4 regions of the Sphingomonas sp. SKA58 genome follow, and region 1 is predicted to be linked to each of the others. Evidence: predicted binding sites of a transcription regulator. Region 1 holds the regulator's gene; each other region holds the start of a gene.
What was found. Region 1 encodes LexA, which represses DNA repair genes until DNA is damaged. Its sites were predicted from a motif close to GTTCCNCNCTTGTTCT; they were not measured.
Positions count from the first base shown of each region.

Region 2: a site for LexA is predicted at 1,821-1,836, ahead of SKA58_RS20250 (DUF6771 family protein). Genes of this name have one in related genera too.
Region 3: a site for LexA is predicted at 1,542-1,557, ahead of rmuC (DNA recombination protein RmuC). Genes of this name have one in related genera too.
Region 4: a site for LexA is predicted at 1,746-1,761, ahead of recA (recombinase RecA). Genes of this name have one in related genera too.

Region 1 covers NZ_CH959306.1:1,350,919-1,355,011, reverse strand. Annotated here, with positions in the region: gene SKA58_RS07075 (ComEC/Rec2 family competence protein) at 1-1,969, shown strand, start outside; gene lexA (transcriptional repressor LexA) at 1,960-2,631, opposite strand; gene SKA58_RS07065 (molybdopterin molybdotransferase MoeA) at 2,734-3,912, opposite strand; gene moaC (cyclic pyranopterin monophosphate synthase MoaC) at 3,909-4,093, opposite strand, start outside.
Region 2 covers NZ_CH959306.1:772,562-776,654, forward strand. Annotated here, with positions in the region: gene SKA58_RS04190 (DUF6488 family protein) at 1-214, shown strand, start outside; gene SKA58_RS04195 (hypothetical protein) at 436-1,290, shown strand; gene SKA58_RS20250 (DUF6771 family protein) at 1,616-1,807, opposite strand; gene SKA58_RS04205 (hypothetical protein) at 1,957-2,247, opposite strand; gene SKA58_RS04210 (hypothetical protein) at 2,355-3,320, opposite strand; gene SKA58_RS04220 (hypothetical protein) at 3,825-4,043, opposite strand.
Region 3 covers NZ_CH959307.1:1,048,473-1,052,565, forward strand. Annotated here, with positions in the region: gene rmuC (DNA recombination protein RmuC) at 46-1,527, opposite strand; gene SKA58_RS14535 (error-prone DNA polymerase) at 1,681-4,093, opposite strand, start outside.
Region 4 covers NZ_CH959307.1:1,062,251-1,066,343, forward strand. Annotated here, with positions in the region: gene SKA58_RS14575 (hybrid sensor histidine kinase/response regulator) at 1-1,273, shown strand, start outside; gene SKA58_RS14580 (sensory transduction regulatory protein) at 1,357-1,713, shown strand; gene recA (recombinase RecA) at 1,836-2,909, shown strand; gene SKA58_RS14590 (transglutaminase-like domain-containing protein) at 3,669-4,093, shown strand, end outside.

The sequences.
Region 1 (4,093 bases):
ACAGTGGCTTGCCTTTTGCTGCTTCGCGCTGGGTGTCGCGGCGCTGGCTGCTTTGTCGCCCGGATCGGGACGGTTGCGCCATGTCGTGATGGCTGGGGCCTTGCTGGCGACGATCGGCTGCCTTTTGATATGGGGGAAGGCGACGTTGCTGGGGCAACCGCCGCTGGGGCGCGCGACCTTCGTCGAGATGACCGCGGAAGTTCGGTCCGTTCGGCCGGTGCCCGCGCGGAATATAGTGCGCGCCATGTTGCGGCCGATCGATGCGCCTGGCTTGCCTGCCACGGTGCGCGTCAACATTCCGTCCGAGGATGTTCCCAAGGGTCTGGGCGAGGGCGCTGTTATACGGTTTCGCACCCGCCTGATGCCACCAGCGCCGCCCGGCGTGCCGGGCGCATACGATTTCGCGGCGCGAGCCTATTTCCAGGGTATTGGCGCGACGGGAAAGGCGTTGAGGCCGATCAGGGTGCTGGCGCCGACGCGCGAAACTCCACCGCTACGCGCACGGTTGTTTGCACATATAGTGGATCAGGTCGAAGGGCCGGCTGAAGGCATAGCTGCGGCGCTAGCCACCGGCGATCAGGGGGCGATCAGTGATGCCGATGCCGAAGCGATGCGGCGTAGCGGCCTCGCGCATCTGCTGTCGATCAGTGGCTTGCATGTCACCGCATTGATCGGCGCGGCGATTTTCCTCTTGATGCGGGTGATGGCGCTTAGCCGCAGGGCCGCGCTCGACTGGCCGCTCATGCTGATCGCAGCGGGTGGGGGCGCCTTGGTTGGTATCGGTTATACCTGGCTGACCGGCGCCGAGGTGCCTACGGTGAGATCCTGTATTGCCGCCCTGCTTGTTCTGGGCGGGCTCGCGTTGGGCCGCGACGCGATCACACTGCGGCTGGTGGCCACGGGCGCGCTGATCGTCCTGTTCCTCTGGCCGGAATCGCTCGTCGGACCGAGTTTTCAAATGAGTTTCGCGGCGGTGACGGCGATCGTCGCATTGGCTGAGCATCCTCGATTTCGCGCCTTCGCCGCCGCACGAGAAGAGAATTGGTCGTGGAAACTGACGCGGGCGTTGGCGGTGACGCTGGCGACGGGGCTGGTCGTTGAATTGGTGTTGATGCCGATTGCTTTGTTTCATTTTCACAAGGCCGGCCTGCTGGGGGCGTTTGCCAATCTGATCGCCATTCCGCTCACGACCTTTGTCGTCATGCCATTGGAGGTGCTGGCGCTGCTGTTCGACCTGGTCGGACTGGGCGCGCCCTTCTGGTGGCTGACGGGCCATGCGCTCGATCTGTTGCTGGCCGTTGCCCATGGAGTGGCCGCAAGCCCCTTGGCGACGCTGCTGGCGCCGGCCATGCGACCGGTGCTGTTTGCCTTGGTCATCGTCGGGCTGCTCTGGTGCCTCCTCTGGCGCACGCGATGGAGATGGCTTGGTTTGCCGCCGGTCCTTGTCGGCGTCGCTTTGGTGCTGGTCGCGGCCCCGCCCGATCTGCTGGTGACGGGGGATGGGCGTCATGTTGCGGTCCGATCCGGGAGCGGCATGGCGATCCTGCGCGATCGGGCGGGGGACTATGTTCGTGATACGCTGTCGGAAAGCGCCGGTTACGAAGGCGACCTCAGCGCTATTGCGGACCTGCCGATGGCGCGTTGTTCTACTGACCTTTGCGCCCTGGACATGCACGATCCGGCTGGGCGGACATGGCGTTTGCTGCTGACGCGCAGTGACATGCTGATCGACCGGCCGGCCTTTGCACCGGCTTGCGCACGCGCTGATATCGTGATCAGCGATCGTCGCCTTCCGCTATGGTGCCGCCCGCGCTGGTTGCGAATCGACCGCCAGCTCCTAGCGCGAACGGGTGGCCTGTCGATCAGCCTGGAAGAAGGCGAAGTTCACACCGTTCATCGGCCAGGCGATGCGCATCCCTGGATCGTCAAGTCCCGGATGCGAAAACGCCGTCCTTCCCGTCAGTTATAGCGGCGCAACAGGCCCGCGAGCTTGCCCTGAATACGCACCTGACGCGGATCGTAAACCTGCGGTTCGTAAGCCGGGTTTGCCGGGTCCAGCCGCACCCGCGCACCGTCGCGTCGGAAATATTTGAGCGTGGCTTCATTGTCGTCGATCAGGGCGACGACGATCTGTCCCTCACGCGCGACATCGGTGCGTTGGATGAGCGCGAAATCACCATCGAGAATGCCCGCCTCGACCATAGAGTCGCCGGACACTTCCAACGCATAATGATCACCCGAGCCAAGCAAGGCGGCTGGAACAGACAACATCGCCTGCCCCTCCATCGCCTCGATCGGGACGCCAGCCGCGATCCGGCCATGCAAAGGAATTTCCAGAACATCATTGGCTGCGATCGGAATGGGTGCCGCCGCCTTCGCCGCCAGGGCGACCGGCGGGACAGGGGCGCGATGCATCGCGTCGGGAAGCTTCAACACTTCAAGCGCGCGGGCGCGATTGGGCAAGCGCCGGATGAAGCCACGCTCTTCCAGCGCGTTGATCAGACGATGGATGCCGGATTTGGATCGCAGGTCGAGCGCGTCCTTCATCTCCTCGAACGAAGGCGAAACGCCGCCTTCTTCCAGACGGTCGTGAATGAAGCTCAGCAATTCCTGCTGCTTGGGCGTCAACATCGCTGCGATCCTTCTTTGGAACGAATAAGGAACGCATAGGAAACACATGGAGATTAGTCAAGCGCCGCAAACCTTGACGACACAGTCATGTGGATCACCAATTCAAAGAGGAAGAATTGTGACGCGATCGCCGGGCTGGGCGGGCGGGGATTGGGCGGGGCGCAGGATCAGGCAATCCGCCTTCGCCATCGCGGCGGTGGCGGCGCTGTCCTGGGACGTCACCGACACGACGCCGTCGATTCCACGCCATGCGCGCAGATAGTCGTCACGATCCCCGGTCGCGGGCAGGGGCGAAGCCAGCGCGGCGTCCGTAAGGAAGGGCAGCGGGCGCGCAGCGCCCGAGAGATGGCGCACCAGGGGAAGCAGGAACAATGCGCCCGTCACGAACGCCGACACCGGATTGCCGGGAAGGCCGAGAAACAAGGATTTGTCCAGCGTTCCAGCCATCAGCGGCTTGCCCGGCCGCATGCGGATCTTCCAGAAGTCGAGCGTGCCGCCCGCCGCCGCAAAAGCGGGACGAACCAGGTCATGGTCGCCAACGGACGCTCCCCCCGTTGATACGATGATGTCCGCCTGCGTCGCACGGACAAAAGCGGCTGTCATGGCGTCGAGATCGTCCGAAACGATGCCAAGGTCCATCACGTCGCACGGCAGGTCGGCGAGCAGCGCGGCCAGCATGGGTGCATTGGAAGAGGGCAGCATGCCGGGCGGCGTGTCGGCCCCCGGCGGCACCAGTTCGTTGCCGGTCGACAGCAGTGCCACGCGGGGACGGCGATGCACCGCCACGCGGCCATGGCCGCCAAGGACCGCGAGCGCAACCTGAGCAGCGCCCAGGCGCGCACCATTGTTCAGCAATTGGGTTCCGCGCGCAAAATCGGATGCCCGCGCACGGATGTGGCGACCGACCGGCAAGGGATCTCCGCTAGCCATGAGCAAGTCGCCATCGCGTGTGGCGTTTTCCTGGATCAGGATGGCGTCGGCCCCGGGCGGCACGGGCGCTCCAGTAAAGATGCGCAAGGCCGCTCCTGCCGAAAGCGGCGCGGGCGTCGCGCCGCCGGCTGTGCTTTCCCCCGTCACGCGCCAAGGCCCCGGATGCTCGGCCGCGCGCACCGCATAACCATCCATCGCCGACAGATCGGCCCAGGGCTGGTCGCGCAAGGCAATCAGATCCTGCGCCAGCCAGCGGCCGACAGCCTCGCCGATCGGCACCGTCTCCGCCGACAGCGGTTCTGCAAGAGCGAACAAGCGGGCCTGCGCCTCTGCGACCGGCAGCAGGCTCATTCCGGTCGCCGCCAATCGCCCGACTTGCCGCCGGTCTTCGCCCTCAGCCTGACGTCGCGGATGACCATCGCCTTGTCCAGCGCCTTGGCCATGTCATAGATAGTGAGGAGGGCGACCGAGGCGGCCGTCAGCGCCTCCATCTCCACGCCGGTTTGGCCCGCCGTTCGTGCTGTCGCCTCGA
Region 2 (4,093 bases), 580 kb from region 1:
GAAGGACAATGTCATCAAGCTCATCACCAAGGGCACATTGCCGGCGAGCTGGTCAAAGGCGAAGTTCGTAGAAACGAAGTCGCGTACCGTTCAGGGCGCCCGTCAGGATGTGGTGATCTTCCGCAACGACGCTGAACCGGAAGCTCGCAAGCTGTTGTACGTTGCGTTGAAGCCGGACGGCACCTTCGTTTCGGCGAACCATAAGCTGAAGTGAGAAGTGATGGGCGCGGTCGATTGGCCGCGCCCATATTTCTGTCGTCATGAAAATCCGACGGCAACGGTATCCAGCAGGAAGTCGGATCTTCTGATCAAGCCCGGAATTGAACCGTTGGAGCCCTGCGACCATCGGCGGCACCTTTTAGAGATCGATTTCAGCGGACGGCATGTCCATATCTCTCTTATTGCGCACGCTCATCGCTAGGGAAATTATGCCGAATGAGACAGACTAAGTCGTTTCAACGCGAATGGATTGTTTCAATCCTGGTTATGACATTCGCGCTAACGCTTGCCATCGGGATTGGTTTTCTGGCGGGTCATTATATCCCGTCGGCTTCTGACGATATGTCGGAGATCTGTCGAAATTTGCCAAAGAAAGGACCGATGGCGGATTGTATCGCTCTGCGTTCAGCAGTTGCTACTGAGCAGGCGACATTGACAGCGCAATGGAGTCTGCTGATCGCGGTTGGCTCGCTTTGCGCTAGCAGCGCGGCGCTGTTGGGATTGATCAGCGCCTTCAAACAAGGGCAGCGCACGATCGGGATAGCCACCGATGCGAACCGCATAGCTATGGAATATGGGCGGGCGCAGGCCCGCGCATATGTCGTGGTTCAGTCGGTGGAGGCAAAGCTTAGTGAGCTGGGCGATCTGACTGCCAAGGTAACTTTCCAGAATTCTGGCGCATCGCCTGCGCGCCGGTTACGCTGGCTATACAACGCACATATTGTCGCTGTTTATGGCGATAACACTCAGCGCGGCATGATGCTTGGCGATGAACCAGACCTGGAAAGATCTCACTGGCGGCAGGACATACCTTCGGCGGATTCCTGGACATCATCTCCGCTTGGATTGCGTTCTCAGGATGGCGTTGCGGCCCTGCTCGAGAAGGCTACCTTTATCGCGATCACGATAAAGGTTGTGGCAGATTTTCAGGACGTGTTCGGCGAAACACACCGGGAAATCGCCTGTTTTGAAGGACGGGTAAATCCCAGTGAGCGAGACGCGTCATACACAGCGCTACATAGTGCGCATGACAACGCATTGGACGACAAAACAGAATCCCCTGCAGCTTGATCTGCTGCCAGGCACTTGCGAATTTCGCCACTAATCGCGCAGGCGCCGAACCAGCCGTTTCCAGCTTGCTTCACTGTTCATCCAGTTAGGCCGGTCCGGTTGTCGAGGCGTTGGAGCAAATCGTTCAGGCTGTCCCCGACAGAGCGTGCAGCGCAGGTGCGATCCGACGGTTTCCATAGCGGTGTTCCAGCAATGCGCGAGGAACCAGCGGTTGAGTTTGTCAGCATCGATTACTCCTGAGTGGCCGCATCTGCAGATGATGAAAAGATTGACGTTTCGGTGGGCATAATCGCCGAGGTTCCGCAGGGGGACGTTCGCCCCCACGTCAGAGGGGAAGGGTCATCTGCCTGCGATCAAAGTGAGGCGGCTGACGTTCCATGGCCACGATAATTGTTTGGGCCAGTTCTACAGCGGCTTGCTCCCGCAACCGTTCGTTCGGCGCCGTCAGTGCCACTCGTGCCCACCCAGGGGCGTTCAGAAGGCTCTGCGCGAGCCAGAGAGAATCGGGCTGTGTCATGTCCGGCAATATGCGAACAAAAAGAGAACATAGCAAGAGCCTGTTCTTCGGCTAACGAAGTTGATGGATGGGCTTGGACTAGCCGAAAGGGGGGGCGGTCCCTCATCCCGGTGCGGCGACAGGTTACGCTGAGGACGTGCCTATTCCTGTCAGTCGTCGGAAAGGAGAGACGCGAAGCCGTGGATCGTGAATGGCATGGCGGCGTCAGGCACCTTCGCCTCACCTGGAACCTCATGCATGAGTAGCAGCATGCCCTCATGTGGAAGATAGGCGCAGCCAAATCCCTTCTCCCGTCGCTGTTGCGCGGCTTCGAGAACGGCTGCGCGGTAGGCGTCATGAGCCTTATTTCCGACATGCAGCTTGGTTAGATCGATGAAGCCCAGTGCATCGCCATTCGGGCCCTCTTCGCTGACGCCGAAGATCATGGTTTCATCGGGCATTTCGAATCCTCATTTCATTACGCGAACATTAGCGAAGTGTGTTTCCAAGCATGACGACGTCGGCGCGCGGGGCCTCAATGATCATCTGGTCGCGCGCCATTGCGCCTTTAATCGCGGCCTCGACCGCGAGGCATAGCAAAGCTGTGCTGTTCGCTTGCATCTGGATCTGTGCGGCCTTTCGGCTTGATGGCTAATTCGAACTTGATGTCGCTCGCCTGCGAAGCGATCCCGCGAGTAACTGCCTCAGATAGGTAGGTTCCCTCCGCATCGCCCCCGGTGATTTCAGATTCCCGATCGAGGCCATTGGGCACCGGCTCTGGCGCTTGAGAAGCAAGGCGTTCCAACCGCGCATCTAATGCTGCGGCGCCAGGGCCACCGGCTCGCGCTAAAGTAGCCCCTAAATCGATCCCGGCTCGATGGAATTCTGACACTCGCTCATAACGGCCGACGGCTGCCATCGTGATGTCCTTTTGACCCAGGCCGTCCTTTTCCAGTGTTCGGATGCCCATGCTGGATACGAGCTCCTGAGCGGGCTTGGCGATCGCCATGCCTCGGCTGACGCTTAGGACTCCGCCTCGGCCGATCAGTTCGAGGCCACGCGCCTCTTCCTGAGTGGCGACGTCGTAGAGGATCATCCGGGCTTTTTCATTTGGCGAGAGGGCCCCATTCGCCGCCTCGTAGATTTCCGCACGGACAAAGGCGCGTTCGGTCGCCGCAAACCGGTGCTCGTTGAGAGGCATCCCGGCATCGCCAAGGGTCAGGACCGCGCGTTCAAGGGCTGGATCAACAGCGATCGTATCGTCGCGGTAGCGAAGCTTGTCCTGAACGGTCCGAATTTCAGCGGCGGCGCGGACCAACTCAGCAAGCGTCAAAGTCCGGAAAGGGCGATACTCTTCCGCCTGAGGGCCGGTGGCCATCTCCAGCCGCGCCAAATCGAACGCTTCAACGCCGGAAGCCGCGGCTGTCTTCGCCGCAGCGCCTATGGCAGCCGTCGTGGCATTCTGTTGTTCCTTCGGCATCGCGTGCCGTTCAGGCGCATCAGACAGCCATTCCTCAATTACTCTGAAGTCCATTGTAATGCTTCCCTGCAAGACCGGGAGTAATTGTCTCAGACCGATTGGGCAAATTCCAGACCCCCTTCAGCACAGGTTGCATTGGATATGGAACAGGCTGCTTCGAATCCTCCGGAAAGCGGCTTATGCGCCGCAGTTATCGGCGGCGTTGGATTGAACCGATGGGATGACCAGGCTAGTCCAATGGGGGACTATTCTTGATGGACTTCAGCGCTTCCGAGGCAAGATAGAGTTCGTCTTGGGCTGCCTCCCATTCACAGCGGGCTTCATCCCAGCGCCGCTTAGCGATGAGCAGGCGATCTTGCGCTTCCTGTTGTTTATTCCGTGTACGGGTGCGTTCCCTCGTTCGGCTCAGCGGCAACCGATAGACGTCGTTGTCGGTCAGCTTTCGACCGCACGACTTTGGGCTATGTTGATTGCGTATGTGGGCCCATGATCCTTGCAGCTTGTGGACGGAATTGCCGCAGCGCTTGCAAAACCATTCGCGCTCAATGCGATCGGCCCTCACAGCAGCACTCCGATCATCAGGCCGACGAGCATCCATGCGAGGCCGGTCATGACTTGCACGGGATCGCGCCAGTATGCGCGTTCAATTATGGCGGAGCTGCCGCTGGCCACATCCCTGAGATCGTCGCGACACCCGGGATAGGGATATTCCTCATCCAGATGGTTTGCCAGACGTTCGAACGCGGCTTTCTTGTCGGGGGGAATATTCCCGGGCATGCTTTCCTCAATCGCTATCGACTATACGATAGTAATCGTCGGATTTCCCG
Region 3 (4,093 bases), on a different contig from region 1:
CGTCCCGTCCGCCCTTTGAAGCGGTCGGGCGCAAACGCCGCCCTGTCACTCGGCGGTCGGCAGGGCGCGGGCTTCGTCCGACTGTGAGTCGCGAATAAGCAGTTCCAGGGGTTCCACCGCTTCGATATCCTTGCCCCCGGTTTCCACATTGAGATCACGGAAGCGGCGGCCAGCGGGCAGGACGCTGCGGTCGAAGCTGCCGACGAACTTGTTGTAATTGTCGACGGCGCTGCTCAATCCCGAGCCAAGGCGCTTGAGGTGCGTGGCCGCTGTCGCGAGCCGCTCGTACAGTTGCTTGCCAAGGTCGGCGACCTCTTTCGCCTGATCCTGCAACTTGGCCTGGCGCCAATGGCCGGCGAGCGTGCGGGCGAGCGGCAGGAAGGTGGCGGGGCCGCAAATGATGACGCGGTTGCGCGCGGCGCGTTCCCATAATTCCATATCTGCTTCCAGCGCGGCGGTGACGAAATTGTCCCCGGGCACATACATGATGACGAAGTCGGGTGCCTTGGCGAACTGTTCCCAATAGGCCTTGCGCCCCAGCGCATCGGCATGGGTGCGCACGGCGCGGGCGTGGTCGACGAGGAATCGCTCGCGGGTCGGGCCGTCGACCGATTCGACGGCGTTGAGATAGGCTTCGAGCGAGCATTTGACATCGACCACCAGTTGCTGGTCGCCGGGCAGGCGGATGATGAAGTCGGGGCGCAGCCGGCCGTCTTCCACCGTGACCGATACTTCCTCCTGGAAATCGACGAAGGGAGACAGGCCGGCGGTTTCGATGAGGTTCTTGAACTGCTGTTCGCCCCAGCGGCCACGCGTCTTGGGCGCAGCGCGTAGCGCGTTGACGAGCTTGGCGGTTTCCTCGCGCACCTGCCCCTGGCCCGCATGGACCATGGCGATCGCCTCGCGCAATTCGGCATAGCTGCCGACCCGGTCCTTTTCGACGCGCGCCAACCCTTCTTCATAGCGTTTGAGCGTGGTTTCGACCGGCGAAAGCAGGGTCTTGAGCTGGGCCTCGCTTTTTTCATGGGCCTGGGCGAAACGCTGGTCGGCGCGGGTAAGGAACTGGGTCTGGGCGGTTTCGAGCAGGCGGCCGCCAATTTCGCTGAACTGGGCGGACAGTTGGTCCTTGGCGTCCTTGAGCGCGGTGATCTGCTGTTCAAAGGCGCGAGTGCGCGCCTGAATGTCGGACTGAAGTGCAGCGAGGTCGCGCAGCGCGACTTCGCGTTCGGCCTGGACGGTTTGCAGCCGATCGGCAGCGACGGCCTGGACCTGGTCCAGTCGCTGGGCAGCGGCGATGTGCGCCTCTTCATGCCGGGCGATCTGCACTGCGGCCTGGGCGACGCGTTCCTTCTCCACCGCCAATTCCGCGATGGCGGAGTTGCGCTGGACAGTCGCGGTTTCGAGCCGGGCGGCAAGGTCCGCCCGTTCGGCAGCGAGGGGCGCGGTGGAGCGGGTGCGGAGCAGCCAGCCGACGCCCAGGCCGAGCAGAAGCGCGAGGATCAGGAATAAAGCGGCCGGGCTGTCCATGAAGGGTCCTTTTTGGAACGAAACAGGAACCTAGCGGGATGGCTGGCGTGCCGCAAGAGTGACAGCAACAGAGACATATGCAAGGATAGTGCAAAAGGTTAGTTAGCTACCTAATTATAGGAGATTGGTGCGCGCCATTTCCTCTGCGGCGGATCAATGAAAGTCGCGGGACTTGGGCAGGATGCGCACGTCGCGGGGATGGCCACCGGTACGGGGATGCTGGGGGTGGAGAAATTCGTCGGCGCGCGACAGGGTGATGCGTGGACGCAGCGTTTCACTGAGGCGATCAAATTCGGTGGTGCGGTCATGGACTTGGGCGGCCATCAGATGGACGACGCCTTCGCGGCTGCGCTGGATTTCCCCTTCCACCAGCATCAGCCGGCTGGCCATGACCGGGCGGCGCTGCATTTCGAACAGGCGCGCCCAAAGCAGGATATTGGCGATGCCGGTTTCATCCTCGATGGTGATGAAGACGGCATTGCCCTTGCCCGGCCGCTGGCGCACCAGCACCACGCCCGCGACCCTGACCTTCGCGCCATTTTTCGCCGCGCCCGCCTGCGCGCAGCTGAGCACGCCTTCGGCGGCGAAGACGGGGCGCAGGAACTGCATGGGATGCCCCTTCAGCGACAGGCGCGTCATGGCGTAATCGGTCGTCACCTGTTCGGCGAGCGGCATGGCGGGCAGTTGGGCATCAGGCTCCGCGCCCAGTTCGCGCGCATCGCCCTGCCGCTGGCGCGCGGCGGCAAACAGGGGCAGCTCGTCCGAAGGCGTGCGCCGCGCCTCCCACAAAGCGGCGCGCCGGTCCTGCCCCAGCGAGCGACAGGCGTCGGCATCGGCGAGCAGCCGTAGCGCCCGCGCCGGCAGCCCTGCGCGCCGGGCGAGATCCTCCATATTGGTGAACAGGCCGCCATCCGCGCGCGCCGCGACCAGTTGCGTCGCCCAACTTTCGCGAAACCCGTCGACCTGACGAAAGCCCAGGCGCAGCGCCAACGCCCGCCCCGCCCCTTCGCCCCGGTCGCTTCGGCGCGAGCGCAACAGTGGTTCGAGATGATTGTCCCACCGGCTCATATTCACGTCGACACCATGGATGGTGACGCCGTGCTCGCGCGCGTCGCGCACCAGCTGCGCGGGCGCGTAAAAGCCCATCGGCTGGGAATTGAGCAGGGCGCAGGCGAACACGGCGGGCTGGTGGCATTTGATCCAGGCCGAAACATAGACGAGCCGCGCGAAGGAGAGCGCATGGCTTTCGGGGAAGCCATAGCTGCCAAACCCTTCGATCTGGCTGTAGCAGCGTTCGGCGAAATCGCGCTTGTAGCCACGCCTCACCATGCCGCCGATCATCTTTTCCCGGAACTTGTCCATGCCGCCGACATGGCGGAAGGTCGCCATCGACCGGCGCAGCTGGTTCGCTTGCGACGGGGTGAATTCAGCCGCGACGATGGCGAGCTTCATCGCCTGTTCCTGGAACAGCGGCACGCCATAGGTCTGTTTCAGCAGATCGCGCAGTTCATTGGGATTGTGCGGCGGATCGGGCGAGGGAAATTCGGGTTTTTCCAGTCCCGCGCGGCGGCGCAGATAGGGGTGGACCATGTCCCCTTCGATCGGGCCGGGACGCACGATCGCGACCTGGACCGTGAGGTCGTACAGTTCGCGCGGGCGCAAGCGCGGCAGCATGTTGATCTGGGCGCGGCTTTCCACCTGGAACACGCCGATGCTGTCGCCCCGGCACAGCATGTCGTATACGGCCGGATCATCGGCATTAAGGTCCACCACCAGCTGGTGATCGCCCAGCCCATGGTCGCGCATCAGGTCGAACGCCTTGCGGATGCAGGTGAGCATGCCGAGCGCCAGCACATCGACCTTCATCAGGCCGAGCGCGTCAATATCATCCTTGTCCCATTCGATGAAGCTGCGGTCGGCCATGGCGGCATGATGAAGCGGCACGGTTTCATCGAGCCGGTTCTGGGTGAGGATGAAGCCGCCGACATGCTGTGACAGATGGCGGGGAAAGGGCGCTTCAAGCAATTGCCCCACCAGTTCGCGCAGGCGCACGATCTGCGGATTGGCAAGATCGAAGCCCGCTTCGCTGATCCGCTGTTCGTTCATGTCGCGCGCATAGCTGCCCCAGATGGTGCTGGAGAGGCGGGTGACGATATCGTCGGACAGGCCCAGCACCTTGGCCACTTCGCGGATCGCGCTGCGCGAGCGATAATGAATGACGGTCGCGGCGATGCCGGCGCGATGGCGACCATAGCGATCATAGATATATTGCATCACCTCTTCGCGCCGCTCATGTTCGAAATCGACGTCGATGTCGGGCGGTTCGTCCCGTTCCTCCGACACGAAGCGGGAAAAGAGCAGGTCATGCTTCTGCGGATCGACGGAAGTGACGCCGAGCAGGAAGCAGACCATCGAATTGGCGGCGGACCCGCGCCCCTGGCACAAGATACCCTTCGTCCGGGCGAAGGCGACGATGTCGTAGACGGTGAGGAAATAATAGGCATAGCGCTGCCTGGCGATCAGGGAGAATTCCTCGTCCAGCAGCTGGCGCACCTGATAGGGGATA
Region 4 (4,093 bases), on a different contig from region 1:
GCGCGACCAGCCCGACGAACCGACCGCGCTCAGCCTGGCGGGCGTGCGCGGCCTGGGCGAGGCGGCGGTGCTTTTGTCGCTCAAGGACAATAGCGAGGAAAGCAAGCTCAAGCGGCAGGTGGCGCAGGCGACCAAGATGCAGGCGATCGGCCAGCTGGCCGGCGGCGTGGCGCATGATTTCAACAATATCCTGACCGCCATCATCGGCCATTGCGACCTGATGCTGATGCGCCATGTGCCGGGCGACAGCGATTATGACGATATCCAGCAGGTTAAGTCGAACAGCAACCGCGCGGCGGGGCTGACGCGGCAATTGCTTGCCTTTTCCCGGCAGCAGACATTGCGGCCGCAGATATTGCAGTTGCCCGATATCGTGTCGGACGTGTCGAACCTGCTCAAGCGGCTGCTGGGCGAAAATGTCCGGCTGGAGGTCAGCCATGGTCGCAATCTGGGCGCGGTGCGCGCCGATCCCGGGCAGCTGGAACAGGTGATCGTCAACCTGGCCGTCAACGCGCGCGACGCCATGCCCGAAGGCGGCACGCTCAACATCCAGACCTATGCCGTGCCCGCCGCGAAGGCGCGCGAGATGCGCCAGCAGATCCTGCCCATCAGTGACTATACCGCACTGCGCGTGTCGGACACGGGCCTGGGCATTCCGCCCGACATATTGGCGAAGATTTTCGAACCCTTTTTCACCACCAAGGAACTGGGCAAGGGCACGGGTCTGGGCCTCTCCACCGTCTATGGCATCGTCAAGCAGTCGGGCGGCTATATCTTTGCCGAATCCGAACTGGGCCGGGGCGCTAGCTTCGTCATCTACCTGCCCGTCTATGCCGGTGCCGACGCGCAGCAGGAGACGCCGGTACGCGAGCCGGTGAAACGCGCCGAAACCTGGGGATCGGGCACCATATTGCTGGTCGAGGACGAGGATATGGTCCGCGCGGTCGCCGAACGGGCGCTGACACGGCAGGGCTATACGGTGCTGACCGCCAATGACGGCGAACAGGGGCTGGAGGTGCTGGCCGCCCATGACGGCATCGACCTGCTGATTTCCGACGTGGTCATGCCCAATATGGATGGTCCGGCGATGGTGGCGCGGGCGCGCGTCAGTCATCCGCACCTGCCCGTGCTGTTCATGTCCGGCTATGCCGAGGAACAGCTGCGCAAGTCGATCGACATCGCCAATGTCGCCTTCCTGCCCAAGCCCTTTTCCGTCAACCAGTTGGCGCAGGCAGCGCGCGACACCATGGCGATGCAACCCGCCGCCGAATGATCTTGCGCCCGATCACGGCGTGGGGGCTGGGCAAGCGCGCGCCATTGGGCTAGCGAAGCCCCGGTCGAACAAAGGAAACAGGCATGTCGGACGCAAAATCCATCCTCGTCGTCGAAGATGAAGCGATGATCGGCATGATGCTTGAGGATTATCTCGACGCACTCGGCTATCGGCTGCACGCGCTGGTCGCGACGGTGGATGAAGGATGTGAGCAGGCCCGCCGCGGCGGCTTTGACGGCGCGCTGCTCGATTGCAATTTGCAGGGCGAGAAAAGCTGGCCGATCGCCGACATATTGGCGCAGGCGGGGATTCCCTTCGCCTTTGCGACCGGGGGCATGGCCGACGACCTGCCGCCCGCCCATGCCGATCGGCCGACGCTCGCCAAGCCCTTCACCGTGGGTGCGGTGGAGCGGGTGCTCGGCCGGATTGTAGGCGATTGAGGCGGGATTTTTCCGGCCGATAGGAAAATTCCGTTCCCCCCTTGTTCCATGAGAACAAATGGGATACATCATTGTCCAGCGCCGGCAGATTCGGCGCGATCCGCTTGACAGGGGATGGGCCGATGACCGCAATGCTGCAACTTATCGATTCCAAGAAGACGGGGAATATGGACAGACAAAAAGCATTGGATGCCGCGCTCGCCCAGATCGACCGCGCTTTTGGCAAGGGCTCGGCGATGAAGCTGGGGTCGCGCGAAAAGATCGAGATCGAATCCATTTCGACCGGATCGCTGGGGCTCGATATCGCGCTGGGCATTGGCGGCCTGCCCAAGGGCCGCATCATCGAGATTTACGGGCCGGAAAGCTCGGGCAAGACGACGCTGACGCTGCATGCCATCGCCGAAGCGCAGAAGGCGGGCGGAACGGCCGCGTTCGTCGACGCCGAACATGCGCTGGACCCGGCCTATGCCAAGAAGCTGGGCGTCGATATCGACGAACTGATCGTGTCGCAGCCCGATACGGGCGAACAGGCGCTGGAAATCGTCGACACACTGGTGCGGTCGAACGCGATCGACATATTGGTGATCGATTCGGTCGCCGCGCTGGTGCCGCGGGCGGAGATTGAGGGCGAGATGGGCGACAGCCATGTCGGTTTGCAGGCGCGGCTGATGAGCCAGGCGCTGCGTAAGCTGACCGGCTCCATTTCCCGCTCCAAATGCATGGTGATCTTCATCAACCAGGTGCGCATGAAGATTGGCGTGATGTACGGCAATCCGGAAACCACGACCGGCGGCAATGCGCTCAAATTCTACGCCTCGGTCCGACTCGACATCCGCCGTACCGGCCAGATCAAGGATCGCGACGATATTGTCGGCAATGCGACCCGCGTGAAGGTGGTCAAGAATAAGGTCGCCCCGCCGTTCAAGCAGGTCGAATTCGACATCATGTATGGCGAGGGCATTTCCAAGATCGGCGAACTGCTCGACATTGGCGTGAAGGCCGGGCTGGTGGAGAAATCCGGCGCCTGGTTCTCCTATGACTCGATCCGCATTGGTCAGGGTCGTGAAAATGCCAAGACCTATCTGAAAGAGCATCCCGAACTGGCCGATCGGCTGGAAAAGGCGATCCGCGGCAAGACCGAGGAAGTGGCCGACGGGATGATGACCGGACCCGATGCGGAGGATGATGGCGAATAAGCCGGACAGGCGCGCTGGCCGGATCAACCGGCGCGCCGTTCGCACATGACTCGCCCGCCTGGCGCATCACGCACCGAAAAGGCCCGCCGCGCCCCCCGCGCTGCGGGCCTTTTACCGTTGGCAATCGCCGGATCGGGCCGCCGCATTTCGCCCGGTGGCCTTTCCCGCCACGATGGCGATTGCGTCCGCAAAATCCCAACTTTGGCCCCAGTCGAGTGGCGCGCTGGTGGGTGCAAGCCACGCAAATCGCTCGAACGTGTCGACCGCTGCGCTACGGGCAGCGGCAGCGGCGGTTGTGACCTCGGGAGGCTATGTGCGTGGGCCAGCCCGCACGGTGTTAAACGGAGTGAACAGGATAGCGGGCTCGTCGTCAGGGATCGATGCGCCGGTGGCGGAAAGATGGCTCATGCGGTCGGCTTCGGTCGTTGCGACAAGGACGTGGGCCACCGGCGCAATGTCACGAGGATTAGTCCCGCCAATCTGACAAGAGAATGAGTGGGAATGCGTCATTAAGCGCGCACCAATTCTGCTGACACCACGGCCGCTGTCCATATCGTCCGACGCATCCCCAGCCTTTCAACCCTGCCGTCACGCTGGCGCCGCCCGCCCCGCTCGGGCCGCAGGCGAACGGCTCCAAGATGCCTGAGGTCGCTCCCTCCCGATCGCCTTGATCGATGGCGCTTGCGTCGGGCCTGCAGGACAGCGAAGCTGCGCGGCACGGGCCGATTCGCGCCCGCTCTCCAAATCTGGACCATCCCCATGCGCATCGCGATCGAAGCGATTCTCGACTATGACTTCGCCTGCCCCACCGATGTGCTGTTAGCGGTCGAAGCCGCGGCGGTGCCCGACCAGCGCGTGCTCACACAATCCCATATCATCAACAATGCAGGCCCGCTGACCAACAAGGTCGGCGGCAGCGGCATCGGCCGGCGGACCTGGACCCGCACCGGCACGGGACGCATGGTCAGCACCTATCGCGCGACCATGGCAATCGACCGCGCTCCGATCGAGATTCGTCACCTGCCCCGCAGTCCGCTGCCCAGCCTGCCCGAAGACGTGCTGCCCTTCATCTGGCCGAGCCGTTATTGCGAGGCCGATCGCTTCGGCAGTTTTGTCGGCGGCCATTTTCCCGATCTGGACGGCGGGGCGCTGGTACAGGCGCTGGTCGATTGGGTGCGCGACAA